Regions from separate parts of the Nocardia sp. NBC_01388 genome, predicted to be linked through region 1. Evidence: riboswitches for the same ligand, from Rfam matches in the RefSeq annotation. Region 1 holds a riboswitch; each other region holds the start of a gene.

The links. Region 1 has a riboswitch for S-adenosylmethionine ahead of OG716_RS33185 (rhodanese-like domain-containing protein). Riboswitches for the same ligand answer to the same signal wherever they lie in the genome.
Region 2: linked by a shared signal. The riboswitch ahead of OG716_RS26470 (bifunctional o-acetylhomoserine/o-acetylserine sulfhydrylase) and the one ahead of OG716_RS33185 (rhodanese-like domain-containing protein) in region 1 are both predicted to bind S-adenosylmethionine.
Region 3: linked by a shared signal. The riboswitch ahead of OG716_RS29490 (aminotransferase class V-fold PLP-dependent enzyme) and the one ahead of OG716_RS33185 (rhodanese-like domain-containing protein) in region 1 are both predicted to bind S-adenosylmethionine.

Annotation. Positions count from the first base shown of each region.
Region 1 is NZ_CP109553.1:6,933,293-6,943,576, reverse strand. It holds gene OG716_RS33215 (ABC transporter ATP-binding protein/permease) at 1-213, shown strand, start outside; gene fgd (glucose-6-phosphate dehydrogenase (coenzyme-F420)) at 295-1,305, opposite strand; gene OG716_RS33205 (HAD-IIA family hydrolase) at 1,604-2,362, shown strand; gene OG716_RS33200 (MarR family winged helix-turn-helix transcriptional regulator) at 2,646-3,089, opposite strand; gene OG716_RS33195 (type 1 glutamine amidotransferase family protein) at 3,136-3,780, opposite strand; gene OG716_RS33190 (O-succinylhomoserine sulfhydrylase) at 3,884-5,098, opposite strand; gene OG716_RS33185 (rhodanese-like domain-containing protein) at 5,177-5,599, opposite strand; SAM riboswitch class IV at 5,614-5,729, opposite strand; gene OG716_RS33180 (hypothetical protein) at 5,910-6,344, opposite strand; gene OG716_RS33175 (FAD-dependent oxidoreductase) at 6,630-8,087, shown strand; gene OG716_RS33170 (amidohydrolase family protein) at 8,164-9,030, shown strand; gene OG716_RS33165 (hypothetical protein) at 9,220-9,429, shown strand; gene OG716_RS33160 (CaiB/BaiF CoA transferase family protein) at 9,575-10,284, shown strand, end outside.
Region 2 is NZ_CP109553.1:5,396,455-5,406,738, reverse strand. It holds gene OG716_RS26500 (Uma2 family endonuclease) at 120-731, opposite strand; gene OG716_RS26495 (tRNA (cytidine(34)-2'-O)-methyltransferase) at 888-1,364, opposite strand; partial or broken gene OG716_RS26490 (transposase) at 1,858-2,717, shown strand; gene OG716_RS26485 (DUF3017 domain-containing protein) at 2,956-3,273, shown strand; gene OG716_RS26480 (hypothetical protein) at 3,420-3,581, opposite strand; gene OG716_RS26475 (homoserine O-acetyltransferase) at 3,767-4,921, opposite strand; gene OG716_RS26470 (bifunctional o-acetylhomoserine/o-acetylserine sulfhydrylase) at 4,918-6,267, opposite strand; SAM riboswitch class IV at 6,360-6,470, opposite strand; gene OG716_RS26465 (TetR/AcrR family transcriptional regulator) at 6,483-7,214, opposite strand; gene OG716_RS26460 (MFS transporter) at 7,352-8,845, shown strand; gene OG716_RS26455 (NADP-dependent isocitrate dehydrogenase) at 9,190-10,284, shown strand, end outside.
Region 3 is NZ_CP109553.1:6,096,531-6,106,814, forward strand. It holds gene dacB (D-alanyl-D-alanine carboxypeptidase/D-alanyl-D-alanine-endopeptidase) at 1-426, opposite strand, end outside; gene ppa (inorganic diphosphatase) at 602-1,093, shown strand; gene OG716_RS29455 (MDR family MFS transporter) at 1,175-2,845, opposite strand; gene OG716_RS29460 (crotonase/enoyl-CoA hydratase family protein) at 3,065-3,886, opposite strand; gene OG716_RS29465 (2-oxo-4-hydroxy-4-carboxy-5-ureidoimidazoline decarboxylase) at 4,031-4,351, shown strand; gene OG716_RS29470 (YbaK/EbsC family protein) at 4,391-4,864, shown strand; gene OG716_RS29475 (flavin reductase family protein) at 5,091-5,555, shown strand; gene OG716_RS29480 (LysE family translocator) at 5,589-6,224, opposite strand; gene OG716_RS29485 (heme oxygenase (biliverdin-producing)) at 6,353-7,009, opposite strand; SAM riboswitch class IV at 7,191-7,304, shown strand; gene OG716_RS29490 (aminotransferase class V-fold PLP-dependent enzyme) at 7,357-8,670, shown strand; gene OG716_RS29495 (hypothetical protein) at 8,791-8,976, opposite strand; gene OG716_RS29500 (DUF2752 domain-containing protein) at 9,067-9,507, opposite strand; gene OG716_RS29505 (hypothetical protein) at 9,699-10,284, shown strand, end outside.

The DNA.
Region 1 (10,284 bases):
CCCAAACTGGCCTTCCTCGACGAGGCCACCTCAGCCGTCGACGAGGGTCTGGAATACACGCTCTACCACTTGGTGCGAACCGAGGCGCCGAATACCGTGCTGGTCAGCGTCGCGCACCGCAGCACGGTGGACCGGCATCACAATCAGCGGCTCGACATCACCGGCGGCGGCGGATGGGAGCTCACGCCATTGGACGCACCGGTACCGGCCTGAAAGCCGTTCCGGCGCAGTGATACCCGGTACGGCGCGCGGTCGCGAGGCGACCGCGCGCCGGCCGTTTTACCGCTCGTGCGATCAGGCCAGGGCGCGCAGGCGGGGGCCCAGGTCGCGCTTGAACAGGTCCAGGAAGCGGAGCTGATCGTGGCCAGGGGCGTGGAAGACCAGGTGGTTGAGGCCCGCGTCCAGGTAGGGCTTGATGAGTTCGACGGCCTGGTCCGGATCGCTGGCCACGATCCAGCGCTTGGCGATCTGCTCGATCGGCAGCGCGTCGGCGGCGGCCTCCATCTCGATCGGATCGGTAATGGAGTGCTTCTGCTCGGGCGTCAGGGACAGCGGCGCCCAGAAGCGCGTATTCTCCAGCGCCAGTGCGGGATCGGTGTCATAGGAGATCTTGATCTCGATCATGCGGTCGATATCCTCGACCGTGCGGCCGACCTTCGCGGCGCCCTCGGCGACGGCGGGCATGAGCTTCTCGGTGTACAGGTCCATGCCCTTGCCCGAGGTGCAGATGAAACCGTCACCGGCGCGGCCGGCGTACCGGGCCACCAGTGGGCCGCCCGCGGCGATGTAGACCGGTATGCCGCCCTTGGGCACGTCGTAGATCGAGGCGCCGACGGTGTTGTAGTACTCGCCCTCGAAGTCGACGCGGTCACCCGTCCACAGGGCGCGCATGAGATCCACCGACTCGCGCAGCCGCGCGAAACGCTCCTTGAACTCCGGCCATTCACCCTTGTAGCCGGTGGCGATCTCATTGAGCGCCTCACCGGAACCCACACCCAGCATGATGCGATCCGGGTACAGGCAGCCCATGGTCGCGAACGCCTGCGCGATCACCGCCGGGTTGTAGCGGAAGGTCGGGGTCAGCACCGAGGTGCCCAGCTGAATGCGCTCGGTGCGCTCACCGGTCGCGGCCATCCAGGCCAGCGAGAACGGGGCGTGCCCGCCATTGTGCCGCCAGGGCTGGAAATGATCGCTCACCGTGGCGCTGTCGAGGCCGTGCTCCTCGGCCGCCACCGCGATCTCCACCAGTTCCCGGGGGCCGAACTGCTCCGCCGACGCCTTGTATCCGAGCTTGAGATCCTTCACCGCGCCACTCCTGTCGCCTTGCTGCGCTTGGTTTGTGCGGGCCAACCTCCCGCCGGTCACGCTGTTGATCGCTGCACGTGGCCCGTTTCGACCATAGTGTCCTGCTTCGGGCGCCTACCGCTGGGCTCACCTCCGGGTTCGCGGCCCGTCTCGTTCTGGACTGACGGAGCGGGGGAGGGAAGCGGAGGAGGGAAGAACGAGACTTCGGGGGCCGCGGACAGCCGTAGCGAAGCGGAGGCAAATTAGACTGAGCCCCGTGACCTCAAACGACGAACCGATCCTGTCCTATCTGACCGACATGGACGGCGTTCTCGTGCACGAGAACCACATGGTGCCCGGCGCCGACCAGTTCCTCGCCGAACTGCGTGACAATGAGATCCCGTTCCTGGTGTTGACCAACAACTCCATCTACACCGCGCGCGATCTGCAGGCCCGGCTGCAGCACACCGGTCTCGACATTCCGATCGAATCCATCTGGACCTCGGCGCTCGCCACCGCGACCTTCCTGCGCGATCAGCGGCCGAACGGAACCGCCTATGTCGTAGGCGAATCCGGGCTCACCACCGCGCTGCACGAAATCGGCTACGTACTCACCGACAGCGAACCGGACTACGTGGTGCTCGGCGAGACGCGCACCTACTCGTTCGAGGCCATCACCACCGCCATCCGGCTGATATCGGCGGGCGCGCGCTTCATCGCCACCAATCCGGACGCCACCGGCCCCTCCCGCGAGGGCATTCTGCCCGCCACCGGTTCGGTCGCCGCCCTGATCACCCGCGCCACCGGCAAAGAGCCCTACTACGTGGGCAAACCCAACCCGCTCATGATGCGTTCGGCGCTGCGCCGCATCGACGCGCACTCGCAGTCCACCGTCATGATCGGCGACCGCATGGACACCGATGTGATCTCCGGACTGGAAGCCGGGCTGCGCACCATCCTGGTCACCACCGGCATCTCCACCCACTCCACCGTCGAGCAGTACCCCTACCGCCCGACCGCCATCCTGCACTCCGTTGCAGACCTGGTCGGCAAGACCAAGGACCCGTTCGCACCCTGAGATCCGTCGTCATCCGCCGCGCCTGGGCCGGGATCCACAGCGGCCGTACGGATTTCGACCAAAGCATGCCGGGATGGCGGGTCCGCCTCCGCCCGCCGGACCCAGGGGATCTCCCTCCGCCCGCCGGACCCAGGAAATCCCCTCCGCCCGCCGGACCCAGGGAATCCCCCTCCACGGGCCCGACGGGGATCCATAGCCACCCGTCCGATCGGGGCGAACCATCTCCACCAGGCCGACCCGGGCGAACCATCTCCACGGCCTGACCGGGGGATTCGCTTCCGGTTCAGTCGGTTTCGAAGGAATCGAGCGCGGCCGACAAGGTCGTGAGCGATTCGACGATTCGGGTGAACTGTTCGACGCCCAGCTGGGCGGTGAGGCGGGCGGCCAATTTGGCGTGCTGCGGGCCGATGCGGCGCACCGCCTCGTGACCGGCCTCCGTGATGGCGACCAGTTTGGCGCGACGGTGCGCCGGGTTGGTGCGGTATTCGGCAAAACCCTTGTCCACCAGTAGATCCGCTATGCGCTGGACGCTCTGGCGGGTGATACCCATCTCGCGGGCAATGCCCGCGACCGGCAGCGGCTCGTGCAGTACCGCACCCAGGACCTGCCACCAGGCGGCGGTGATATCGGCCGGACGCGCCAATTCCTCTGCAATGGTGAGGAATTGGCCGTTGAGCTTGAACGAGGTGATGGCGGCGGTACTGAATAGCGCCTGCTCGGGATTCATTCCGCCTCCTGTCCGCCCGGACCGGGCGCTGCGGGGGAATTCTCCCTCACAGTGCCGCCGGATTCGCTGCCCGACTCTGTTCGTACTCGGCGAGCGCGAAGAAGGCAGCCGGCTCATTGTGCGCGTAGAGGCGGTACCACGCGTCGAGCACCTGCGGTTCGAAGATATCGAGGCGCTCGAAGATCGCACGGGCGAAGTCGACCGGCATGGTGCCGCTGGCGGTGATGAGATCACCGGCGGTCACCGCGGGTTCGTGGACGAAGCCGTCGCCGCCCGAATACCCGCTCATGGCAAGATATTCGGCCGCATTGCTGGTGTGCGGACGAGCATCCAGCATTCCGGCGGTCGCCAGCCCGAAGGTCGCGCCGCAGATGGCGGCCACCGGCACACCGGCGGCGAGGAATTCTCCCGCCTTGTCGGAGAAGGCCTTCAATTCGCCGGCCTCCCAGGTCGCCGACCCCGGCAGGATCAGCATGGCGCTGTCGGCGGGGTCTAATTCGTCGAGAGCGATATCGGGAGTCACCCGCAGGCCACCCATCGAAACGACGGCATCCGCGGTGGGGCCGACGGTCCGGATCTGCCAGGCGCCCGGTTCGCGATGCCACAGCGCGCGATTGATGTGCGCGGTGGTGTGCCCGACCTCCCAGTCGGAGAAGGTGTCGTAAACGGCCAGGTGCACTGCCTTCGCCATGACAGCATTCTGTCATAATTGACAGCATACTGTCAATGGATGCGACGTCCGGAAACGACAAAGGGCCGGAACCGTCGATGACGGTTCCGGCCCCGGTTGCCGATCAGCTCAGGGCGTTACCCAGATCGTTCAGCAGATCCTCGACATCCTCGAGACCGATCGAGATACGGACCACGCCATCCGTAATGCCGATGGCCGCACGGCCTTCCGGCCCCATCGCCCGATGGGTGGTGGTGGCGGGATGCGTGATCAGCGTCTTCGAATCGCCGAGGTTATTGGAGATGTCGATGATGCGCAGGCCGTTGAGCACCTCGAACGCCCGCTTCTTGGCCTCCTCCGGCAGCGCCTTCAGCTCGAAGGTCACCACCGTGCCGCCGCCGGACATCTGCTTCCTGGCCAGCTCGTACTGCGGATGGGACGGCAGGAACGGGTATTTCACCCACGACACCGCCGGATGCTGCTCCAGGAATTCGGCGATCCGCAGCGCGGACTCGGTGGACTGGCGCACGCGCAGCGGCATGGTCTCCAGACCCTTGAGCAGCGTCCAGGCATTGAACGGGCTCAGAGCCGGACCGGTATGGCGCATAAGGTTTTTCACCGGACCGTCGATGTACTCGTGCGAACCCAGAATCGCGCCGCCGAGCACCCGGCCCTGGCCGTCGATGTGCTTGGTGCCGGAGTACACCAGCACATCCGCGCCGAGATCGAAGCCCTTCTGCAGCAGCGGAGTGGCAAAGACGTTGTCCAGCACCACCTGTGCGCCCGCGGCATGCGCGAGATCGCAGACCGCGCGCACATCCACCAGCGTCTGCATGGGGTTGGACGGGGTCTCGAAGAAGACGGCCTGGGTCGGCACCGAGAGCGCCTCTTCCCACTGCGCCAGATCCTCGCCGTCGACGAAGACGGTCTCCACACCCCAGCGCGGCAGGATCTCATTGGCCACCACGAAGCAGGAACCGAAGAGACTGCGGGCGGCGACCAGGCGGTCACCCGCGCCGAGCAGCGCACCCAGTGCGGTGAAGACCGCGGACATGCCACTGGCGGTGGCGAAACACGCTTCGGCGCCGTCGAGCAGGCGCAAGCGCTCCTCGAACATGGCGACCGTCGGATTGCCGTAGCGCGAGTAGACGAAATGCTTGATATCGCCGGTGAACGCGGCCTCGGCGGCCTCGGCGCTCTCGTAGACGAAGCCCGAATTCAGGAACAGCGCCTCGGAGGTCTCATCGAAACCGGAGCGGCGCAAGCCACCTCGCACGCCGAGCGTGGACGGGCCGACGCCCTCGGGAAGCGGTCGCTCGAACGAACCACCGGTGATCATGACTGCCTCCAATCGATACAGCCCCATCGGCGCGCCCTCATGACTGCCTCCAATCGATACAGCCCCATCGGCGCGCCCTCATGACTGCCTCCACGGCAGCCCATCGGCGCGCCAGCCCTCGCTGCCGCGGTGTCCCTGCGCGTCGAGCGCGCCTTCGAAACCCTCGAGGACATTGAAGGCCGGTGCGAGCCCGATGCCCGTCGCCGCCGTCGCCGCACCGATGGAGCGCTGGCCGGAGCGACAGATGAAGATCACCGGCGCTTCCGAATCCGGCTCACGATCGGCGAGCGCCTGCTTCAACTGGTCCACGAACCGGGCATTGCGCGTGCCGGTGGCGTCGACCCATTCGATCAGCGCGGTCGGCCGCCCGATGCCACTGGTATCGGGGACGCCGACAAAGCGCCACTCGGCTTCGGTGCGCACATCCACCAGCACCGCATTCGGATTGTCCCGCAACAGTTCCCACGCCTGCTTCGGCGTCAGGTCACCCGCGTAACTCATATCGACCTCCTGTGAATCCGCACTTGCCGCACCGTTGCCCGATGCGCGGCCAGGTCGTCACCCGGAGCACCCCGCCGCGGAGGAGGGTTGCCGATCAGCGAGCCGGGGCTTCGCGCTGATACTCATGACCTGGGTTGAGATTGCCGAAAATCATGCCCCCCTGTCAAACTCTGTTTAATTTGCCTCCGCTCCGCTCCGGCGGGTTCGCGGGCCTGTTACCTGGGTCTTCCCTCCTCCGCTCCTCCGCTTCGCTCCCCCGCTCCGGCAGTCCAGACCCAGGCGGGCCGCGAACTTGGGGCTGGTGAGGACCTCAGGAATTGCAGACCAGCCAGGTCGTATCTGCGCGGGTGAAGTTCCAGGTGGCGGTCGTATCGTGGCTGTCGGCGCGGAAGGTGACCGCGGCGGTCGCGCGATCGCCGTCGATTTTCGGGTCGGCGAGCCCCACGATGTCGAGTTTCGGGCCGCCCTCGACCGCGGTTTTCAGCGGCGAGCGGTTGTCGTCGAAGCCCTTGCACACCACGGTCGGATCGAGTGCGCCACCCGCGCTGCGGGATTGGATGAAATTGCGAGCGGCGACGGCCAGCTGGCCGGAATCTGTGAGATTCTTCTCAGCCGGCGACATCAGGGTGGCGATCACGATCCCGATAACCACCAGCACCAGGATGCCGGCCGCCAACAGGAACGGAAGCATGCTCCTGGCCTCGGCCTGATCGATCGGAACCGCCTGGTCATCGACGTCGCTCATGGGTAGATCATGCCCGTCGCGCCGGAGCGCGCGATCCGCCGCACCGGTCAGCGAACGCGATGGGCATTCGTACAGTTCACCGCACCGGCGCGGGCGGGGTGTTCCTTCCACCGATAGAATCAGCACAATTTCCCTGAACGAGCGGGAATAGCGGTACCAGGCAGCAACGCTGCAGCTTCGGGGATCCAACGAAGGCACCCGGGGCGAGGGCGTCAACTTAGCCTAAGCTAAGAACGACGGCTGAGACTTGACGACAGATAGTTCCAACCAAAGGTGCGCGTGAGAATGACCGAACAGAGTGCAGCGACCGATACGCAGTCCGGGACGGTGTCCGACTCGCACCACGGTGCGGCGGCCCGCCCGCTCCGCATTGCGATCGTGGGCGCCGGTCCGGCCGGAATCTACGCCGCCGACGCGTTGATGAAGTCCGACGCCCCCACAGGTTTCGGCGGAGTGAGCATCGACCTCTACGAGCGGATGCCCGCACCGTTCGGTCTGATCCGCTACGGCGTCGCCCCCGACCACCCGCGCATCAAGGGCATCATCACCGCCCTGCACAAGGTGCTCGACAAGGAGCAGGTCCGCCTGCTCGGCAATATCGACTACGGCGTCGACATCACCCTGGAAGACCTGCAGCGCTTCTACGACGCGGTCATCTTCTCCACCGGCGCCAATGCCGACCGCGCGCTCGAGGTCCCGGGCATCGAGCTCGAGGGCAGCTTCGGCGCCGCCGACTTCGTCTCCTGGTACGACGGGCATCCGGATGTGCCGCGCACCTGGCCATTGGACGCCGAAAAGGTTGCCGTGCTGGGCGTCGGCAATGTGGCCCTGGATGTGGCGCGCGTGCTCGCCAAGACCGGCGACGAACTGCTCCCCACCGAGATCCCGCCGAACGTGTACGCGGGCCTGAAGGAGAACAAGGCGCTCGAGGTGCACGTCTTCGGACGTCGCGGCCCCGCGCAGGCCAAGTTCACCCCGCTCGAGCTACGCGAACTGGACCACTCCCCGACCATCGAGGTCATCGTCGACCCCGAGGACATCGACTACGACGAGGGTTCAGAGGCCGCACGCCGGCACTCGAAGCAGGTCGACATGATCTGCAACACCCTCGAGCAGTGGGCCATTCGCGATGTGGGCGACCGCCCGCACAAGCTGTTCCTGCACTTCTTCGAGAGCCCCGCCGAGATCCTCGGTGACGCCGACGGCAAGGTCATCGGCCTGCGCACCGAGCGCACCGCGCTCGACGGCACCGGAAACGTCAAGGGCTCCGGCACTTTCAAGGACTTCGACGTCCAGGCGGTGTACCGCGCGGTCGGCTACCTGTCGCAGAACATTCCGGCCCTGCCGTTCGACGACCAGGCCGGCACCGTCCCCAACGAGGCCGGGCGCGTCCTGCTCGACGAGGATGCCGACGGCGCGGCGCGCTTCATGCCGCAGACCTACGTCACCGGTTGGATCAAGCGCGGCCCGGTCGGCCTCATCGGCCACACCAAGGGCGACGCGAACGAGACCATCGCCTGCCTGCTCGACGACGCCGCCGGTTTCACCCCGGCTGCCGAGCCGGAGCTGGACGCGGTGACCTCGTTCCTCGAGAACAAGGGCGTCCCCTTCACCACCTGGGCCGGCTGGTACCGCCTGGACGCGCACGAGCGCGCCCTGGGCGAACCGGAAGGCCGCGAGCGGGTGAAGGTTGTCGAGCGCGAGGACATGATTCGCGCGAGCGAGCCGGACAAGGTTTCCTGATAGCCCTGACCTGGCTGAATCCGCCAGGTGGACAAGGTCTTCCGCACTTGTCACCGTTGTGAGGCATGCTGATCACGTGTTCGATGCCCATCTCCACATCTTCGACCCGCGGTTCCCGCTGGCCGAGAACGAGGGCTACCTGCCCGACCCGTACACCATTGCCGACTATCGGCGGCGCATGCAGCGCTTCGATATCGACAGTGGCGCGGTGGTCGCCGGTTCCTTCCAGGGCAACGAGCACACCTTTCTCCGGGCCGCCCTCGCCGAATTGGGCGAGGGCTGGGTCGGCGTCGCGAATCTGAGCGAGGACGCCACCGACGAGGAGATCATCGAGCTGGACCGCGCCGGCGTGCGCGCGATCCGGTTCAATTTCAAGCGCGCGGGCGGCGATATCGTCGGGCTCACCATGCTGGCGCTGCGGGCCTATGAGCTGGTCGGCTGGCATGTGGAGCTGTATATCGACGGGTCCATGCTCGGATCGCTGGAACCGGTCATCACCAAACTGCCGACGCTGTCCATCGACCACCTCGGCATGTCCGACGACTGCCTGCCGTACCTGCTGAATCTTGTCGATCGCGGGGCGAAGGTGAAAGCGTCCGGATTCGGCCGCGTCTCGATGAATGTGGGCGCCGCGCTGCGCCGGATTCACGCGGTGAATCCGGAGGCGCTCATGTTCGGCTCCGATCTGCCCGGCACCCGCGCCGGGCGGCCGTTCCTGGACCGGGATATCAAGGTGATCGCCGATGCGGTCGGTGCCGACCTGCACCGGGTGCTGGAAGACAATGCGCGCGCCTTCTACCGGCTGCCCGCCAAGGAACCCCGCTTCGCGGATCCGGCGCCGACGCTGCCGCTGTTCACCCCGCAATCGCCGACGCTGCGCCTGCACCGCTCCGAACTGCCCCCGCCGCCGGACACCATGCCGCTGCCCAAAATCGAGCGCTAGCGGCCGCCTCGCCACCCGGCATGCTCCGGTCCGGATCCACACCCGGGGGCTTGCCGCGGCAACACACCCTCGCGTTATTGTCATACCGTCAACACCGGTGTTGTGAGCCGGTGCGCACTGGATCGACGATGAACCGAGGTAGGTCGTGAGCACTCCGCCGGGCGGCCGTTCCTGGACCGGGATATCAAGGTGATCGCCGATGCGGTCGGTGCCGACCTGCACCGGGTGCTGGAAGACAATGCGCGCGCCTTCTACCGGCTGCCCGCCAAGGAACCCCGCTTCGCGGATCCGGCGCCGACGCTGCCGCTGTTCACCCCGCAATCGCCGACGCTGCGCCTGCACCGCTCCGAACTGCCCCCGCCGCCGGACACCATGCCGCTGCCCAAAATCGAGCGCTAGCGGCCGCCTCGCCACCCGGCATGCTCCGGTCCGGATCCACACCCGGGGGCTTGCCGCGGCAACACACCCTCGCGTTATTGTCATACCGTCAACACCGGTGTTGTGAGCCGGTGCGCACTGGATCGACGATGAACCGAGGTAGGTCGTGAGCACTCCATCCACCGCCAAGCAGGGCCCGCTCGCGGGCGTCCGGGTTGTTGAACTGGCCGGGATCGGCCCCGGTCCGCATGCGGCGCTGCTGCTCGCGGATCTCGGCGCGGACGTGGTCCGGGTGCAGCGGCCGAACCAGTTCCCCGGACTCATGGAGCGGCCGCAGTGGCGCGGCCGCACCATCGTCGAGGCGAATCTCAAGGATCCGGCCGATATCGAGAAGGTGCTCGGGCTCGTCGAGAAGGCCGATGTGCTCATCGAGGGCTTCCGGCCGGGCGTCACCGAGCGCATGGGCCTGGGTCCCGATGCGGCGCTCGCGCGCAATCCGCGCCTCGTCTACGGCCGCATGACCGGCTGGGGTCAGGACGGGCCGATGGCCGATCGCGCCGGGCACGACATCAACTACATCTCGCTGACCGGTGTGCTGAATGCCATCGGCCGCAAGGGCGAACGCCCGGTGCCGCCGCTGAACATGGTGGGCGACTTCGGCGGCGGCTCCATGTTCCTGGTCTTCGGCATTCTGGCCGCGCTGGTGGAACGGCAGAACTCCGGCAGGGGTCAGGTCATCGACTCCGCCATGATCGATGGGGCGCTTGCCCTTTCGCACATGATCTGGGGCATGAAGGGCATGGGCCTGTGGTCCGATGAGCGCGGCACCAACCTGCTCGACACCGGCATGGCCTTCTACGACACCTACGAGACCTC
Region 2 (10,284 bases), 1.5 Mb from region 1:
CCGAATCCACCGCCCACGTGACGTCCGAACTCTCCCCAACCGAACCCGATTCGCTCATCAGCTCGTTCTACACGCCCCCGGAAAACCCCTGCTGACACCGAGCTGTGAACCCGGTGACATCAGAATTCGAGTTCGGTCCAGGGGATGTGGATCGGGAACGGGAAGTCGAACTCGATGCCGTCGGTGTCGGCGGGCGTCCACTCGCCGGTCAGAAGGTAGTTGGCCGTTCGGAGTGGATGGACACCGTCTGGGAGTTGGCCGGGCTCGGCTTGCAGGCCGTAAGCGCGAACGGTCGCGATGGCGCTGACCTCGCTGGCCAGGGAAACCTCCCAGTACCAGGGGATTCCAGCGCTTGCGTAGCGGCCACGCTTCGCTTCCATGTCGGACTGGGTATTGGAGGGCGAGAGGACTTCGCCGACCACGAACGCGTCGGCCGCGCGAACGTCCTGGTAAGGGGACTCGAGGCAACGGTGCACCAGAAAGCCCGGGGTCATGAAGTCGGATTTTCCGTTCGTGCCGAAAAATACGTTGGTCTCGAAATTGGCCCGCCAACAGTGCTTCGGGTCGGTCGACATGTCTTTACGCGCGCAGCGTTCGAGGGCTGCCCACAGGCGTCCGGTGAAGATCTGATGCTCGCCGGGTCCGCGGCGTAGCCGGACAACGCGCCCGTCCCACAGTTCGATCTGCGATGCGATCTCTTCGGGGAGTCGCTCGAGCTCCTCCCACGTCATGTATTCGGGGAGCTCGGGTTGTGTATACGGAAGCGCCACGTCGTCAGGGTAGTTCGGCATATCCGCAGCCTCCCGGGGTTTACGAGGACAAGACGGGTTCGTCCATATTGTCGTGGGCCTCGGTTGTCAGTAGACCGCTGTGGGCGCGGTCTGTCACTACACCGCGCCCGGGAAGCCCTGTTGACGCCAGGCTTCGTAGACGGCTACGGCGGCGGCGTTGGAGAGGTTCATGGAGCGGCGGCCGGGGAGCATGGGGATGCGGAGGTGGTCGGTGATGCGGGGGTGGGTGAGGACCTCTTCGGGGAGGCCGGTGGGTTCGGGGCCGAGGAGCAGGACGTCGCCGTCTCGGTAGGTGATGTCGGTGTAGCGGGTGGTGGCGGCCGCGGTGAAGGCGAATACGCGCTCGGGGTTGATGGAATCCCATGCGGCGGTGAGGTTTTCGTGGACCGTGACGGAGGCCAGGTCGTGGTAGTCCAGGCCGGCGCGGCGCAGCTTCGGTTCGGAGAGGTCGAATCCGAGCGGCTCGATCAGGTGCAGCGCGCAGCCGGTGCCGGCGGCGAGCCGGATGGCATTGCCGGTGTTAGGCGGGATGCGCGGTTCGAAGAAGACCAGATGGAACACGGGGTCCAGCATCGCAGAACATGTGGACCGCACTGCTCGGGACCCGGCTGGATCGGTGCTGCGGCATCGCTGACGATGCGTCCATGCGTGGCCCGGTAGGCGCTACGGCATCGACGGCTTTCTCGGCGGACCTGTGCAGGCGGGTGGGTATGTGGTCGCATGGCTCGGGACGCCCACACGGCAGGGCGGTGGCCGAACCTGTGGGTGCGACCGCAGGTCGGGTTCAACTGGGCACGAAGGCATCGCCGGCGAACCCCGAGAAAGGCGATCCGGACAATTTCGATTGTATGAAATCCTTTATTTCACAATGCATTTCGACCTCAGTATGATGATCGGCGCGTATATAATTCGCATATGCGTTCGAACATTTTCCGCACCTGCGCACTCGGTATCGGCTACCTGGCTGACACCGTCAGTGTGTTGTTGGACGCCTATCCGACTCCCGTGGCAGATGGCGTCGTGATCGGGGGTTGTGCGGATGGCCCCAGGCATGGAACTGGACGACATGACTGAACCTGTTGTGGCGCAACAGTTCTCGTTCACCACCCGCGTGTATACGGCAGTCGATGAGGTGACCGGGGAATCGGTCGGGCTCGACGAGCTCGACACCCGGGTCGGGTGGCTGCTGGACATGGTGGCGTGCGCCGGTGCCGAACTGATGGCCCGGCTGTGGGAGCCGGGCACCTTCGATGTGCTTGTCGCCGGTCGTGACCGCAATGATCGCAAGCTGCCCGCGCAAGTGATGGCCACCCTGCGGACCCTGACTTTCCGCGACACCGCCATCGCCACGCTGTCGGCCCGATTCGACCCGGCCACAGGCCGTGTGACCGCACCCGCCGACTCTGCGGATCATGTGCCGTCAGGCTTCGTGCGCGGAGTGCTGCGTCAACTCACCGCACGCTCCGGCGACAGCGATGATGTGCGGGCAACGCGGTTGCGGATCACCGACGTGCAGGGTCCGCCGCGGGTCGCGGCGATGGCCCGACTGTCCGCAGCCGATCAACAACTCGCCCAACTCACAGTGACCGGTCATGAGTTGGTGTTGGCAGTGAAGCTGCCCACCTGCCCCGCGCCGGCGGGGCGGGCACAATGGCGGCGGGGCAGGCTGACAGCGGCCCTGCCGAGCATTTGCACGGCAGGGCGGTCACCGACTGGCATCTGCCGACCCTGGTCCTCGACCGCAAGGGCTTGCTGTGGCGGTGTGCGGCAACGGAGATGGTGCCCGCCGGTGACCTGGCGACAAGCACCGTCGCGGTCGGGGTCGACTGGTCGCCTTCCACGCTGGGTGCCGCCGCCCTCGTCGCGCGGGACCCGGACGGGTTGTCCTCGGACTTTCGTGGTTGGACCTACGACGACCACGGGCTCAGCCCGACGCCAAGTAAGCCGCGGCATCGCCGGGTCCGCCACAGCGTGGCCACCGTGACTGAATGGATGGGGGTGAATTCAAGACAGCATGTTCCTGCATCACAAGCGTCGGTGTGGGGCACGGTCAAACCCTCAGCGACTCAAGGCGTTGTCGGTAGCCGTGACACACATACATCTTCATCGTCCGCCTTTTCGGAGGCGGACGATGAAGATGTATGTAGACGCTAAGCTCTGCGTCGTGAGTCCAGCCCATGCCGCCCCCGAGCAGCGCAGCAACCGGTTCGCCGCGGCGGTGCGCGACAACCTGCCCATCCTGCTGGTCGCCGCGGTGATGGTGGTGGCCGTGGTGTTCCTGGCCTGGGATCGCTGGCGGCGCGGGACGTTCTTCTTCGGCGGTGCGACGCTGCTGGCGGCGGCGCTGCGACTGCTGCTGCCGACCGAGCGGGTGGGCCTGCTGGCGGTGCGGAGCAAGCCGTTCGACGTGGGCTGGACGGCGGTGCTCGGCAGCGTGATCATCGTGCTCGCCGCGACCATCAACAGCCTGGGCGTCACGTAAGCCTGGGCGTCACCCAGCCGCGCGAAACCGTCAGCCGTGCGAAACCGGCAGCCGTGCGAAACCGGCACCGCGCCGCGCGGATCTACGGCAAATTCCCCGGAAGCCGGGCCTCCGGGGAATTCTCTAGTGGGTGTTGTCGACTGTGCTCAGACGTTGGTGAGGCGGCGACCCAGCTCACGGCGCAGGATTTCCTGATCCGGTAGCCGGTGGAGCACACGCAGCACGGCGGGGCGAAGCTCGTGCTGCTCCTCATCGGAGAGCAACGCGACGAGATCGCGAAGATCCATGTCATCGAAGGCTGCTGTCATGTCACCACCATACGACCACCGCCGAGTTTCGGCACGGATTCCGGTCTCCGGTTACCTGGTGTCACGCGAACGAAACCGACAGTGCGTCAAGATAATTCGTACGAAACAGGCGCGACTCATGGCATTGTCTGCGGTCATTGCACCGCAGGCATTACATACCGGTCGGTCGCACGCGATAGTACCGATCACGCACGCGCGGCGCGGGCCAGCTCCATCGTCTCGAGCATCAGCTTGCTGACCGCCTCGGTCTCGGTGAGGAAGCCGTCGTGGCCGTCGCGGGAGTGCACGATCTCCAGCCCCTTACAGCCCGGCAGCAGATCGGCCAGCTCCTGCTGATTGCGCAGCGGATACAGGCGATCGGAATCCACACCACCGACCACACACGGTACTGGCGTGCCCGACAGCGCCGCCTCGATGCCACCACGCCCACGGCCCACGTCGTACCGATTCAGCGCCTCGGTGAGCAGCACGTAGGTGGCCGGATCGAAACGCGAGATGAGCTTGTCGGCCTGGTACTCCAGATAGCTCTGCACCGCGTAACGCCCACCCTCCCAGGGGTTCTCGTCGCCCTGGGCGAAATTCTCGAAGCGGTGATCGAGCTCGGCCTCGGCGCGATAGGTGAGATGCGCCATGCGCCGGGCCAGGCCCATACCGGTCATCGGGGCGCGCCCGGTACCGTAGTAGTTACCGCCCTGCCAGTCCGGATCGGCCTTGATGACGGCGATCTGGGTGGTCTGCTGGCCGAGCTGATCGGCGGTGGCCCGCGCACTGGCCGCGAGCACCAGCGCCGCGCCGACCCGTTCGGGATATCCGATCATCCACTCCAGCACCCGCATGCCGCCCATGGAACCGCCCACGACGGCGGCCAGGCGCTCGACCCCGAGCACATCGAAGAACTGGGCCTCCGCGGTCACCTGATCGCGCACGGTGATCTCGGGAAACCTTCCACCCCAAGGCTTTCCGTCCGGCGCCGGCGACGCCGGACCGGTGCTGCCCTTACAGCCGCCGAGCACATTGGTGGCGATGACACACCACTCGCGGGTGTCGATGGCCTTACCGGGACCGATGGTCCCGTCCCACCAGCCGGCCTGATCGTGATGCACATCGGCCGGCCCGATCACATGCGAATCACCGGTCAGCGCATGTTCGATCAGCACCAGATTGTCGGCATTCGCCGATAGTTCGCCCCAGCGTTGCACGGCCAGCGTCACGTCGGGAAGGACGGCGCCGCTCTCCAGCGCCACCTCCCCGATCGTAATGCTGCCGAGCGTGCCGTCCGGCGGCGGAAGCAGGACTTCCGCCGTCGAACGGGCAGTGCTCGATTCGATATTCGCGGTCAACTTGCGGCCGCCGTCAATCCGGCGCGCAGGTCCGCCAGGATGTCGTCGATGCCCTCGATACCCACGGCCAAACGGACCAGACCAGGGGTGACGCCGGAGGCGAGCTGCTCCTCGGGTGTCAGCTGGGAGTGGGTGGTGGACGCCGGGTGGATGACGAGGGAACGCACATCCCCGATGTTAGCGACATGGCTGTGCAGCACCAGGGTGTCCACGAACTTCTTGCCCGCATCCACGCCGCCGGCCAGTTCGAACGAGACGATGGCGCCGGCACCCTTGGGAGCCAGTTGTTTGCCCCGCTCGAACCACGGCGAGCTGGGCAGCCCCGCGTAGTAGACCTTCTCGACGCCCGGCTGCTGTGTCAGGAACTCCGCCACGGCCTCCGCGTTGGACACGTGCCGCTCCAGCCGCAGACTCAGTGTTTCGATGCCCTGGCTGATCAGGAAGGCGTTGAACGGCGAAGCCGCGGCGCCCAGATCGCGCAGCAGCTGCACCCGTGCCTTGAGTGCGTACGCCGGTGCGCCGAGATCGGCGAAGACGGCGCCGTGGTAGCTGGGATCGGGGGTGGTGAAGCCCGGGAAGCGCGGCTCACCGTCGGCATCGCGCACGGTCCAGTCGAAGGTGCCGCCGTCGACGATCACGCCCGCGACCGCGGCGCCGTGCCCGCCCAGGTACTTGGTGGCCGAGTGCACCACGATGTCCGCGCCGTGCTTCAGCGGCTGGAGCAGGTACGGCGTGGCGACGGTGTTGTCCACGATCAGCGGGATGCCCGCCGCGTGCGCGACACCGGCGATGCCCGGGATATCGAAGATCGAGCTGCTCGGATTGGCGATGGTCTCGCCGTAGAACGCCTTGGTGTTCGGCCGTACGGCCGCTTCCCACTGCGCCAGATCATCGGGATCCTCGACGAAGCCGACCTCGATGCCCAGCTTGGGCAGCGAGTAGTGGAAGAGGTTGTAGGTACCGCCGTACAGGTGCGGGCTGGACACGATGTGATCGCCCGCCGAGGCGAGGTTCAGGATCGCGTAGGTCTCCGCGGCCTGTCCGGAGGCCAGCAGCAGTGCGGCCACACCGCCCTCGAGCGCGGCGATGCGCTGCTCCACCACGTCCTGGGTGGGATTCATGATGCGGGTGTAGATATTGCCCGGCTCGGCGAGACCGAACAGCGCGGCGGCGTGATCGGTATCGCGGAAGGCGTACGAGGTGGTCTGGTAGATCGGCAGGGCGCGCGCGCCGGTGGTGGCGTCGGGGGCCTGTCCGGCGTGGATCTGCTTGGTCTCGAAGGACCAGTTGGCCGGGCCGATGTCGCTGGTTGCCGAAGAGGCAGCGGGCGCGGTCGAGTCACTCATGTCGTGCTCCAGAGAAAAGGTCGCCGAATGGCGGAGGTGGACGTTATCGGAAGGCGAATAAGCTTCGACAACAACACATCTCGGGTCCTCCTACAGTGCGCTTGCGCTCGGCCTTCGAGCGCCTGGTCCTCACCCGGAGCACCCCGCCGCTGCTGGAGGGTTGCCGATCAGCGAGCCGGGGCTTAACGCTGATGCTCTTGACCTGATGCGAAATTCTAACGGGGACCGGTGGCGGCCGTCGCGACGGGGAGGGCGCAACTGCGCGTGTACTCCTCATAGGCGGCGACCACATTGTCGATGAGCTCGCGTGCCGTGCTCGCACTGGAGCAATCGGGGAACTCGGAGGAGGCGTCGAATTCGCACTCCATGCCGATGCGCACGATGGCGTGCCAGGTGGCCGAGATCATCCGCACCGGCATGGCATTCGGATCGGTCCGCAGGCGTTCGGCGAGCACCGTCGTCATGGACAGGGTCTTGGTATCGGCCGCGGACAGGCTTTCGGCGCGGACTGTCGCATTGCTCTGCGTGATGCGCTGCATCTGCTGAAACCAGTGGAACGGCAGCGGATTGTCGCCCTCGATGACCTGCTCGACCACGGCCATGAACGCGTCGAGCAGGGCCTGCAGTTCATTGCCGGTGATGGGCTGCGCGCGCAGCTGGTCGGCGAGCGCCCGGCCCATGTCCTCGATCGGGGCGATGACGATCGCCTCTTTGCTGTCGAAGTACCGGTTGATGGTGCGCGGTGAGACATCGGCCGCATCGGCGATCTGCTCGACGGTGGTGGCGTCGAAACCCTGCGCGTCGCACAGCTGCAGCGCCACATCGATGATGCGCGTCCGGGTCTGCTGCTTCTTGCGCTCGCGCAGACCCGGCCGGTGACGCTCCAGACTCGCCCGCTCGGGGCTGTGGAGTGTCAGTGAACCGGCATGCGTCGACGACTCGGACATGTCGTCATTGTATAGCCGTCCGGCGATATTGTGACGAGAACCGCCAACTGTCTGATTGCGACACTTTTCTCTTGACGCCAATTGTCTGGAGGTGCCACGATGGACCAGGCTGTTCGAACCACTCCTGAGGAGACGGCATGACCACTGGGATGGCGACTCTCGCGCCCGATGAAAAATCAAGTCAGACAAGCGCTTCCAAGCGCTGGCTGGCGCTGGGCGTGATTGCCATGGCCCAGCTGATGGTGGTGCTCGACGCCACCATCGTCACTATTTCCCTGCCCTTCGCCCAGCAGGACCTGGGCATCAGCGACGGCAACCGGCAGTGGATCCTCACCGCCTACACGCTGATCTTCGGTGGCCTGCTGCTGCTCGGCGGCCGGCTCGCCGACTACCTCGGCCGTCGCCGCATCTTCCTGATCGGCCTGATCGGTTTCGCCGGCGCCTCGGCGCTGGCCGGACTGGCGCAGAACACCGCGGAACTGTTCGCCGGTCGCGGCCTGCAGGGCGCGTTCGGCGCACTGCTGGCGCCGGCGGCGCTGTCGCTGGTGTCGATCACCTTCACCGAGCCCAAGGAGCGGGCCCGCGCGTTCGGCGTCTTCGCCGGCGTCTCGGCGGGCGGCGCGGCCATCGGCCTGATCGTCGGCGGTCTGCTCACCGAGTACGCCAGCTGGCGCTGGTGCCTGCTGGTGAACACGCCCATCGCACTGCTGGCCTTCGCCGGCGCCATGGCCTTCGTCATCAAGGACATTCCCGCGCCGCGCACCGGCGGGTACGACCTGCCCGGCGCGGTCACCGCGACGCTCGGTTTGATCTCGGTCGTCTACGGCTTCAGCCGCGCGGCATCGGACGGCTGGACCGCGAGCACCACCCTCGGCTTCCTCGTCGCGGGTGTGGCACTGCTCGTCGCCTTCGTGGTTATCGAACGTCGAACAGCGAATCCGCTGCTGCCACTGCGTATTCCGGGTGAGATCAACCGAGGCGGCTCATTCCTGGTCGCGCTCATCACCCCGATCGCCATGTTCGCCATGTTCCTGAACCTGAGCTTCTACCTGCAGCTCACCCTCGGGTACTCGGCGCTCAAGGCGGGTGTGTCGTTCCTGCCGTTCCCGGTGGGCATCGTCATCTCGGCCGGTATCGCCAGCGCGCTGCTGCCGAAGATCGGGCCGCGCCCGGTCATGCTGACCGGTGCGGTGCTCGGTACGGGCGGTCTGCTGTACCTGGCGCAGCTGTCCTTCGGTGACAGCTACGCCACCAGCGTGCTGCCGGCCATCCTGCTCATCGCGCTCGGTATGGGCGGATTGTTCGTGGCCATGCAGACCACCGCGCTGCATCAGGTGGACGAGAAGGATTCCGGTGTGGCCAGTGCGCTGCTGAACGCGGCGCAGCAGGTCGGCGGTTCCATCGGCACCGCGCTGCTGATGACGCTCTCGGTGCAGGCGGCCGAGCGGTATGCCAAGAATCACCCGACCATCGACAATGTGGTGGCCCGGGCGGCGATCCACAGTTATGACGTGGCGTTCTACGCGGGCGCCGGTTTCTTCCTGCTGACCATTCCGATCATCGCGTTCATGATCCGGGACAAGCCGGAAACGCTGCTGGAGGGCTCCGAGCACGTGCACGTCGGAGTCTGAGCTACTACCGCTTTCGCGGGCCGCGTCCTCTCCGGAGGCGCGGCCCGCGTCGCGTCGGGGGCAACCCGTGTCGCGCCGGGAAAGCCCCGTGGTGACGGTGCACACTACTCACCGGTAACCGAGGGCGGGGTCCCGCACAGCGGGGGCTGCCCGTGCGGTGCGGTTCATAGCAGCAGTACGCTCGTCTTGTTTGGCGCCACAAACTGTACGGACCTGGTACCAGAGGTCCCGCAGAAAACGCCGGGCATATACGTTGTTTGTTGAACAGCCGGGGTCCCCGCTCACAAGCGTGCTCACCCGGCCGTGCAATGGGAGCACCACCTTCCTAGGAGGACACGAAGTCCATGTCCAAGATCAAGGTTGAAGGGACTGTCGTCGAACTCGATGGCGACGAGATGACCCGGATCATCTGGCAGTTCATCAAGGACAAGCTGATAATTCCGTACCTCGATGTGAACCTCGAGTACTACGACCTCGGCATCGAGTACCGCGACAAGACCGATGATCAGGTCACCGTCGACGCCGCCAACGCCATCAAGAAGCACGGCGTAGGCGTGAAATGCGCGACGATCACCCCGGATGAAGCCCGCGTCGAGGAATTCGACCTCAAGAAGATGTGGCGGTCGCCGAACGGCACCATCCGCAATATTCTGGGCGGCACCATCTTCCGTGCGCCGATCATCATCTCGAATGTTCCGCGTCTGGTTCCGGGTTGGACCAAGCCGATCATCATCGGCCGTCACGCCTTCGGTGACCAGTACCGCGCCACCGATTTCAAGGTGCATCAGGCCGGCACCGTCACCCTGACCTTCACGCCGGAGGACGGCTCCGAGCCGATCCAGCACGAGGTCGTCCGCATGCCGGAAGACGGCGGCGTGATCATGGGTATGTACAACTTCCAGGACTCGATCCGGGACTTCGCGCGTGCCTCGCTGAATTACGGTCTGCAGCAGAACTACCCGGTGTACCTCTCCACGAAGAACACCATTCTGAAGGCCTACGACGGCATGTTCAAGGACACCTTCGAAGAGGTCTACCAGACCGAGTTCAAGAAGGAATTCGACGCCGCCGGCCTGACCTACGAGCACCGGCTCATCGACGATATGGTCGCCTCCGCGCTCAAGTGGGAGGGCGGTTACGTCTGGGCCTGCAAGAACTACGACGGCGATGTGCAGTCCGACACCGTGGCGCAGGGCTTCGGCTCGCTGGGCCTGATGACCTCGGTGCTGCTCACCCCGGACGGCCGCACCTGTGAGGCGGAGGCCGCGCACGGCACCGTCACCCGGCACTTCCGCCAGCACCAGCAGGGCAAGCCCACCTCCACGAACCCGATCGCCTCGATCTTCGCGTGGACCCGTGGCCTGGCGCATCGCGGCAAGCTGGACAACACCCCCGAGGTCATCGCCTTCGCGCAGACCCTCGAGGATGTCGTCATCAAG
Region 3 (10,284 bases), 840 kb from region 1:
GACCTGCGTGGTCACCCGGTGGTCGGGCGGTAGCGCCAGCAGCGCCGCGGCGGCGGTGAGCACCTTGGCGGTGGAGGCCGGAATCATCGGCTTGCCGGGATCGGCGGTCCACAGCACGTTCCCGCTGCCGGCATCGGAGACCGATCCGGCGAAGACGCCCAGATCCGGATTGCCGACCACCGGCGCGAGGGCCGCAGCCAGGCCTTTCGCGCCCGGAGCCGGTGCTGTCGCGGGCGCCGGAGCGACCTGCGGCAAGGGCTTGACCGGCGAGGGCTGCGCGGCGATCGTCAAACCTCCGTGCCGGAATTCCTCCGTCCACGGTTTCAGCGTCACGATCACCCCGGCAGCCACACCCACCACAACGACCAGGGCGGATGCCACTACGATCCAGGTTCTGCGACGCCGCTTGGCTTCCAGCCCACCGATGTTCTGCTTGTTCCGAGCCACCTGCCGCTGTCTCCCTGATACCTGTGATGGGGATAGGCCCGAGCGTCCCTGCCGGACCCACGTACCCGGGCACCACACTATCCTCGTTGCGCAGTCGTTCCCCCGAACGAGCTGGCGAGTCGGCAGCCATACCCGCACCGAAGAAGGAGATGACGTGGAGTTCGACGTCCTCATCGAGATCCCCCGGGGTCAGCGCAATAAGTACGAGGTAGACCACAAGACCGGTCGGATTCGTTTGGACCGCTACCTCTACACCCCGATGATGTACCCGGCCGACTACGGCTACATCGAGAACACCCTCGGCTCCGACGGTGATCCGCTGGACTGCATGGTGCTGCTCCCCGAGCCCGTGTTCCCCGGTGTTCTCGTAGAGTCCCGCCCGGTCGGCGTGCTGATCATGAGCGACGAGGCCGGCGGCGACGAGAAGGTCGTGGCGGTGCCCGCCGGCGACAAGCGCTGGGACCACATCCAGGACGTCGAGGACATCCCGGAGTTCCAGCGCAAGGAGATCGCGCACTTCTTCGAGCGTTACAAGGACCTGGAGCCCGGCAAGTGGGTCAAGGTCGAAGGCTGGGAAGGCCGTGAAAAGGCCGAAAGCCTGTACGTCGAGGCGGTCCAGCGGCTGAAGGACCAGGGCGAGCACTGATTTCGCCTGTTGTACGAAGTGGGTGGCGCGGAAACGCGCCACCCACTGCTGTTTTCGGGCACCACTGCTGTTTTCGGGTGATCAGCCGATGCCGGCGGCCGGTTCGGCCGGGGCGTCGCCCACGGTGGTGCGCAGCGGCACCTCTTTCCAGAACGCGACCAGCACCAGCGCCACCAGCGCCACCGCCGAGGTGGTCAGAAAGACCGTGGACAGCGATTCCGCGAAGCCGACCTGGAAAGGCTTGGCCAGCACCGGATTCAAGCGCTGAATCACCGAACTGTCGGCCAGCACGTGCTGCGCGGCCGAGGTGTCGTGATTGAGCAGGCCCTGCGCGAGCGCCATATCCGCCGGATTGCCGTCGTTTCTGCCGTTGAGCAGCGCCTGCTGGAACTTCTGATCATGTCCTGCCGCAACGAGTTCGGTGCGGATATTCGGTGCCAGCCGGGTGAACAGCACCGACAGGAATACCGCCGCGCCCAGCGTGCCGCCGATCTGCCGGAAGAAGGTGGCCGCGGCCGTCGAGACGCCCATATCCTTGGGCGGCAAGGCATTCTGCAGTGCGATGATGAGCGGCTGCATGAGATTGCCCAGCCCGAATCCCACGCACAGCATGAACAGCACCACGATCCAGTACGCGGTATCGGCACGCAGATAGTGCAGCAGGAACAGGCCGAGGGTGATCATGCCCGCGCCGATCAGCGTGTACGCGCGATAGCGGCCGGTCCGCGAGATCAGCTGCCCGGAGACCACCGAGCCGACCATCATGCCCAGCACCATGGGCATCATCTGCAGGCCGCCGATCATCGGGCCGGCTCCGCGCACCGCCTGTAAATACTGTGGCAGCAGCAGAATTCCGCCGAACATGCCCGCGCCCACCACGAACGAGATGACCACGCCGAGCGCGAAGGTGCGGTTCCGGAAGATGCGCAGCGGAATCAACGCGGCGTCCCCGAGCATTCGCTCCACCCAGACGAAGACGATCACGCCGACCACGCCGACCGCATAGCAGAGCACCGATCGCACACTGCCCCAACCCCATTCGCGCCCCTGCTGGGCCACGATGAGCAGCGGTGTGAGCGCGATGGCCAGTACCGCCGCACCCCAGTAGTCCACCCGGTCCGGCGATCGCTCCCGCACCGGCAGGTGCAGGGCGCGGGTCACCACCACCAGGGTGAACAGCCCGATCGGCACATTCACCAGGAATACCCAGCGCCAGCCCGCAATGCCGAGAATGCTGTCCTGCCCGGCGAACAGCCCGCCGAGCACCGGCCCGACCACACTGGAGGTGCCGAACACCGCCAGGAAATAGCCCTGGTACTTGGCCCTTTCGCGCGGACTGACGATATCGCCGACGATGGTGAGCGCCAGCGACATCAGCCCGCCCGCGCCCAGCCCCTGCAGCGCCCGGAACGCGGCCAGTTCGTACATCGACTGCGAGAACGCGCTCAGCAGCGAGCCGATCAGGAAGATGGTGATGGCGGCGAGATAGAAGGGCTTGCGCCCGTACATATCCGAGAGTTTGCCGTAGAGCGGCGTGGCCAGCGTGGCCGTGATCAGGTACGCGGTGGTCGCCCAGGCCTGCAGCGAATAGCCGTTCAGATCATCGGCGATGGTGCGGATCGCCGTGGAAACAATGGTCTGGTCGAGCGCGGCCAGCAATATGCCGAGCAGCAGCCCGCTGAGTATCACCAGAATCTGCCGGTGGGTGAACCCACCTTCACCCGTCGATTCCGTCACCTCGGATGTCGCCATGGTCAACCTCCCGGTCCCTCGCACCACGATAGGCGTCGAACCGGAGGTTGGCAGTCCTTTTTCCGGCCCGGCGTCAGGGCTCGGAGACCACTCGAGACCGCTTGCGGCGCAAGCGGTCTCGGCGACCCGCGTTAGCAACGTGTTTGCCGGACCCGGAGCGCAGCACCGGACCTCGGACGGGGTTTCAGGGGCACAGCCCCTGAAAGGTTACGAGAGTCGTCATTTCCCCTGGAAGCGTGGCTCGCGCTTCTCGAAGACCGACTGAATGGCCTCGGTCAGATCCTCCGAGGGCAGGAATGCGGCATTCCAGGCCGAGACGTAGCGCAGGCCGTCGGCGACCTTGCCCACCTTGGGCTGATCCAGCACATCCTTGATGCCCTGCACCACCAGCGGCGGGTTCGCGGCGATTTCCCGCGCCAGCGCGTAGGCCGCGTCCAGCGTGGCCTCCCGATCGGCGTAGACGTCGTTGATCAGGCCGATCTTCTCGGCGCGCGCGGCGTCGATGTCCTTGCCGGTATACGCGAGCTCGCGCAGATGCCCCTCGCCGATGATCCCCGGCAGCCGGTGCAGCGACCCGATATCGGCGACGATCGCCACCTTCGCCTCGCGCAGGCTGAATTTCGCGTCCGCACTGGCCAACCGAATATCCGCGGCCGCGATCAGATCCAGTCCGCCGCCGATGCACCAGCCCGCGACCGCCGCGATGACCGGCTTGTGCGAATCGGCGACCGCGGTCACCGCGGCCTGCATGACGCGCACCTCCCGCAGGAACCCGGTCCGGGGCCCGGCAAGGGCCCGATCGGCGAGCAGCGCGCCGAACGTCGGAGCCATGGCGGGTAGGTCCAGCCCATAGGAGAAGTGCTTGCCCGCGCCCGTGAGCACAATGGCCCGCACCTCCGGATCGGCGTCGAGTTCACCGAAGATGAGCGGCAGCTCGCGCCAGAAGTCCGGGCCCATGGCATTGCCCTTGCCGGGACCGGTCAGCGTCACGGTCGCGATGTGGTCCTTGCTTTCGACCTCGAAAGCCTTCCAATCGGTCATCGGTCCAGCGTATCGGGGGTACGGGCGGTCCGGGCGGGCGGTGTTAATCCTGTGCTAAATCTGCTGCGTCGCACTGGTTTACCGGTGGTGCCGAACGGGACGATTGAACAGTCCGCCAGCTGCACTCCCCAGTGTGGAGACACGATGTTGATGCATCATGGAATCGGTCTCGACCGATTCAATACGCTTCCCCGGCACCGCGCGGTGCACGCCCTGTACGAATGCTGCTGCAGCATCACCTGGGCGGCCAAGATCGCCGACGGCCGGCCCTACCCCGGATACGACGCGCTGCTCACCGCCGCCGACGGGGAACTGCACGCCCTCTCCCCCGTCGAACTCGACAGCGCCTTCGATTCGTGTGCGCACGAAACCATTTCGGAGCGCACCGTCACCGAGCTCGTGCGCATCACCCGCGCCCGGCTCACGCGGATGCTCGGCCCCGAAGAGGGCTACCCCGAATACTGATACCCCGCACATCCACCGCAATCGCTCTACTCTGGTGCCATGCGCAGGTCCCTGCCGCCGGTCGCTTCCAAAGTCTCCGACACGCTCATCGCCCGCGGCCATCACGGGGTGATTCTCACTCAGCCGCAACCCACCCACACCGCCGCGGATGCCGCCCACGCCCTCGGCGTGGATATCGGGGCCATCACCAAATCCCTGGTCTTCCTGCTCGACGACGATCCGGTGCTGCTGCTGGTCTCCGGCGCACACCAGGTCGACCTCGATCACACCGGTCAGCGCCTGGAAGGCACCCTCACCCGCGCACCCGCCGCCATGGTGCGGCAGGTGACCGGGCAGCCGGTCGGCGGCGTCGCCCCGGTCGGGCACCCGATCAATCTGCCCACCTTCATCGACACCGCACTGGCCCGGCATTCGGAGCTGTGGGCGGCGGGTGGGCATCCGAATACGATGTTCCGCACGACTTTTGGAGAATTAGTACGAATCACCGCAGGTCTCGCCATAGACGTGGACTGATCCGCACCCCACCCCCTAGCGTCGTTTCGGGGGATCCCAAATCCGCGCAACACTTCGCACCCCCGCGCGATATTTCACACTCCCCGGAATATCCAGCCCCCGGACGACGTAGGTTCGGAATGTGACCGATTCTCCGCCGCCCGGCACCGAGCTATTCACGCACGGCGCCGACTTCCAAGCGCCCGACGACCTGAGCGGCATCACCGCCCAGCAGTACCGGGCCGCCATGCGGCACTATCCCGCCGGCGTCACCATCGTCACCCTGCATTCCGAGGCCGGTCCGGTCGGTTTCACCGCCACCTCCTTCGCCTCCCTCTCGGCGGAGCCGCCGCTCATCTCCTTCAATATCGCCGCGACCTCCTCCAGCCTCACCGCCCTGTCGAACGCCGATTCGGTGGTTGTGCACTTCCTCGGCGAACATCAGAAGCATCTGGCCCAGCGATTCAGCCGCAGCGCCGAGGAGCGCTTCACCGATCGGTCGCTGTGGACCACCCTGCCGAGCAGCGAACCGGTCCTGCACGGCACTCCGATCTGGGTGCGGGCCACCGTGCATCAGCTCATTCCCATCGGCGATCACACGCTTGTGGTCGGATTGGTCACGCGCGTGCACGACAACACCGAGGACGCACCCGCCGTCGGGCCGCTGGTCTATTACAACGGCGTCTACCACCGCGCCGAGATCGCCGACTGAGCCAGCGCGCTATTGCGCCCAGGTCGCATGCGCTCAGGCCGCCGAGGCCACCGTGCCGAGGCCCAGCGCCGCCAGGATGGCCGCGCTCACCTGTTCCAGCCGATCTCGCACCTTGGGCTTGCGCAGCAGCGCCACCGCGCGCGAGGCGGCGACCGCCAGCAGCACCATTTCGATTGCGGCAATGGTGCATTCGATGGCGCCGAGGCCGAGCGTGTTCGCGAAGGTCACCTGGGACAGGAACTGCGGGAGCACCGCGAGATAGAACAGCCCGACCTTCGGGTTGAAAATGCAGGACAGCAATCCCGCAGCGAATGCCGAGCGAACGGATACCCGCTGCGACTGAACCCCGTCCGCGGTGAGTTCCGGGGCGCCCGCCGCCTGGCCGCGCCGGTGTTCGAGCAGGGCGCGAACGCCCAAGTACAGCAGGTAGATTCCGCCGATCACCTTCAAGCTGCGATAGGCCGTCGCCGACTGTTCCAGCAGCGCCGCGACACCCGCCGCGACCACCACCGCCCAGACCAGCCCGCCGAACGACGATCCGACCGCCGCGGCGATACCGGGGCGGCGCCCGGCCATCGTGAAGCGCAGCACCAGAAAGGTATCCGGGCCGGGAGTGAGGGCCAGCAGTACGCACAGCCCGATAAAGCTCAGCAGCAGAGGGAAACTCACACCTCTATCGCAACGCACCCCGGCACTCCGGCGCAAGGGCGGGCCGGAGCCCCTGCGGGAGAGACAAATAGAAAGCCGCCGACCCTATCCGGAGGGAATGGCCGGCGGCTCCCCCGAGCAGCAGAGATTCAGTTCCGCGCGCTGAATTCCGCGCCCAGTTCGCGGAACACATCGGTGTTCATCGAGAACGCGAGACGAGCTTCGTCGAGCACCGGCTCGACCTCCGGACCGGCGATCGGCAGCGCGTCCAGGTTTTCCCGGTATTCGCGCTTGAACGCGGCCGGGTTGGAGATGTCGCCGAAGACGTAGAAGCGGACGCCGTCACCCTTCTTGGGCAGGTCCCACAGCTTCTCCGCAGTGCCGCGAATGACCTGTCCGCCCGAGAGATCGCCCAGGTAGCGGGTGTAGTGGTGCACCACATAACCGGCCGGCCAGGTGCGCGCGCACTCGTCGATGCGGGCTGCGTAGGCGGCGGTGGACGGCAGGGCCACCAGTTCATCGCGCCACTTCGCGCCGCCGAGGTGGGCGAGGTCGATTTCGAGGGCCGCCAGGCGATTCAGCTCCGGCTTGACGAACGGCCCGGCGATCGGGTCGGAAGCCAGTGCGGCGGAATGCTTTTCGAGGGCGTCGTAAACGAACCAGAGTTGCGAGGTGTAGCGGTAGAAGGCCTCGACGCCGAGCTTCCCCTGCAGCAGATCGCTCATGAAAGTGGAGTGTTCGGCCTCGGCGTGCTGCTGCTCGGTCGCGGAACGAATGAGCGTCGAGAACGGCGCGGTATCCAGCATGGTCGAGCTCCTCGTTTCGAACCGGGGGCGCCCACCTTTGGCTACCCTAACTTCCCCCTTGACGATACGCGTCAGCAACGATCGCGCGATTCGAACTTTGCGGCCCACCCACTCCAACTTTCGGATGATTTTTCCGAAGAGGTTGACAGGACCCCGGCACATCTGCGAGCCTTCCGAATCAGGTCATGAGTACCAGCGTCAAGCCCTGGCTAGCTGGTCGGCAACCCTCCTCCGCGGTGGGGTGCTCCAGGTGACGACCGGGCCGCCGCCCGACCGGGCGCGGCAAGCGCGGACTCTCGATCACTCTTTTTCTGATCGCGCGTCCCTTGCCCGAATGGGATTTCGTGATGACTGCATTTGCCGACCAGTCCTGTGCCGCTCTCGCCTCCGTCTCCGGTTGCGATCTGCGGGTACCCCTCGTGCAGGGTGGGACCACCACGTACGCCAACTTCGACTATGCCGCCAGCGCACCGGCATTGACGCAGGTCGCCGACCGGGTGCAGCAGCTGCTGCCGTTCTACGCCAGCGTGCACCGCGGCGCCGGTTACGCCTCCCGCGTCTCCACCGACTGCTACGAAGGCGCCCGCGGCTCGGTCGCCCGATTCCTCAATGCCGCCGACGACCAGGTTGTGGTCTTCACCCGCAACACCACCGATTCGCTGAATCTGCTCGCCGCCTGCGTGCCCGGCGACACCGTGGTGCTCGACGTGGAACACCACGCCAACTTCCTGCCGTGGACCCGAGGCGGTCGCCGGGTGGTGCCGGTCGCGGACACCATCGAGGAGACCATTCAGCGCGTGGTCGCCGAACTGTGCACCAAACCCGCTGCGCTGCTTGCCATTACCGGAGCATCGAACGTCACCGGCGAACTGCTGCCGCTGGAGCGGCTGGCCTGGATCGCGCACCAGTGCGGCACTCGGATCCTGGTGGACGCCGCCCAGCTGGCACCGCACCGGCGCATCGATCTGCAGACCAGTGGCATCGACTACCTGGCCTTCTCCGGGCACAAGGCGTACGCGCCGTTCGGCGCGGGCGTGCTGGTCGGGCGGCGGGACTGGCTCGATGCCGCCGAGCCGTACCTCGCGGGCGGCGGCGCGGTCCGCTCGGTGACCGCCGACGGCGTCGAATGGGCCCCCGCACCGCAGCGGCACGAAGCCGGCTCCCCCAATGTGCTGGGTGTGGCCGCGCTGGCCGCCGCCTGCGACGCCCTCGCCGAACTCGACGAGACCACCGTCCGCGAACACGAGCAGTACCTCACGCACCGCCTGCGCTACGGCCTGAAAACCGTTCCGGGCGTGAACTTCCTGCGCATCTGGCGGGACAGCACCGATGCCGTCGGCATTGTCGCCTTCACCGTCGACGGTTTCGAACCCGGCCAGGTGGCCGCGTACCTCTCCGCCGAACACGGCATCGGCGTCCGCGACGGCCGCTTCTGCGCCCACCCCCTGCTCGCCCGCCTCGGCGTCGACGCGGCCCTGCGCGCCAGCATCGGCCTCGGCAGCACCGCCGCGGCCGTGGACCGCCTGATCGACGCCCTCTCCACCCTCGTCGAAAACGGCCCCACCTGGACCTACGCCAAAACCGAAGGCCACTGGAATCCCACCCCCGAAACCCGCCCCTTCGGCAGCAGCGCCGAGGGCGGAGCCCCCTGCGCCATCTGATCAGCGCTCGAATCGACCGACGCTGGAGGGCGCCCGCCTATCGGGGCCGGGCGCCCTCGAAATCTCAGGGGTCGGGGGCGTAGCCCTGTCCCGCGAGTTGAGGCAGTCCCGAAAGTTGGTTTACGGCACCAGGTAGCGCTCGGCGAGTTCCTCGACGAACGGGTCGTCATCGGAGACGGCGTTCAGCAGATCCAGGTCGTCCTGGACCGAAAGCTGGCGTCCGTCATCGCGTTCCTGGTCCGGCCCGTCCTCCGCGAGCTGGCGGATCAGCTTCGCTCGCACACGGTCTTTCAGAGAATCACTCATATCCAGAGCATGCCCTGATCGGCGGGAATTACGCGAACAGGCACGCCGGACCCCGCCCGGAGACCGGCCCCCGCGGATCGACCGGGCGAATTACACCGGGGCCAGCCATGTTCCCCACGGCGTATTGCGCAGCACCGTATATAGGAGAAGCAGCGCCAGCGCCGCCCAGAGCGCCGGCTTCGGCAGTACCTTCGGGATCCGCGGTATCGGCTTCCCCTGCCAGCCGAACACCAGCGCGGTAACCAGCCAGCCGAGGAAACCCAGCAGCAGCGGCAGAATCAGCACATTGCTGTGCAGGGCATCGACCACATGCCCCTCGGTGAGATTGTGCAGCCCGCGCAACCCGCCGCACCCGGGGCACCAGTACCCCGTCAACTCCTTGAACGGGCAGAACCCGTACGCCCCCTGCACATGCGGATCCCGGAAATGCAGCAGCGCCAGCCCTCCCGCGACCGCACCCCCGGACAGCAGCGGCAAACCCATACCCAGCCATCTGGGGCGGGGGGCGGGTTCGACCTCGGTCGGGGGCATGGTGTGCACGCGAACAACGGTAGTCGCGGCCACCGCAATCTGCCAGATCGCAGCCGACTTCGCACCCCCCGGACAGCTTTGTCCGATATGACCCATTTGGATGGTGAGCTGGCCGAACGGACACGGACACTCGTCCAGAACCGTGGGTATGCTGCCCCCGCAACAGTTTTCGATCGGGGGAATTCCATCTCATGAGCCAGAATCAACCAGGCAGCAGCACAATCGCCCGCGCCTCCGCCGCCGCCGGCGCACTCGCCATCATCATTCTCGCCAAGGTCGGCGGCCGCGTCATCGGCCACATGTTCGGCCTCCTAGGCGTCCTGGTCCTACTCCTCATCTCGGTAGGCGTCTACTTCGTCTTCAAAAAGAAGGACACCCCACCCGCCACCCCGGAGCCGACCCAGTTCGACCCGAGCCTCCCACCCCGGGGCTACCCCGCCCAGCCTGCCCCACAAGACTTCTCGCCCCAGCCCGCCGCACAAAGCTTCTCGGCCCAGCCCGCGCAATCGAGCCTGTCCGGCTTATCCGCTCCGCAGCCCTACGCCGCCCCGCTTACCCCGCACAACTTCTCAGCTCCGCCCGCACCAGCCGACTTCTCCGGCCGGCCCGTCTACGCCGCCCAGTCGGCACAACCCAACTTCTCGGGTCAGCCAGGCTTGTCCGCACAGCCCGCGCAGGCCGAGTACCAGGGCTATTCCGCTTGGAATGCCCAGCAGGGCTTCGGAAGCCAGCCCGCTCCGGCGGACTTCCCGAGTCAGCCCGGTCCGACCACGCAGC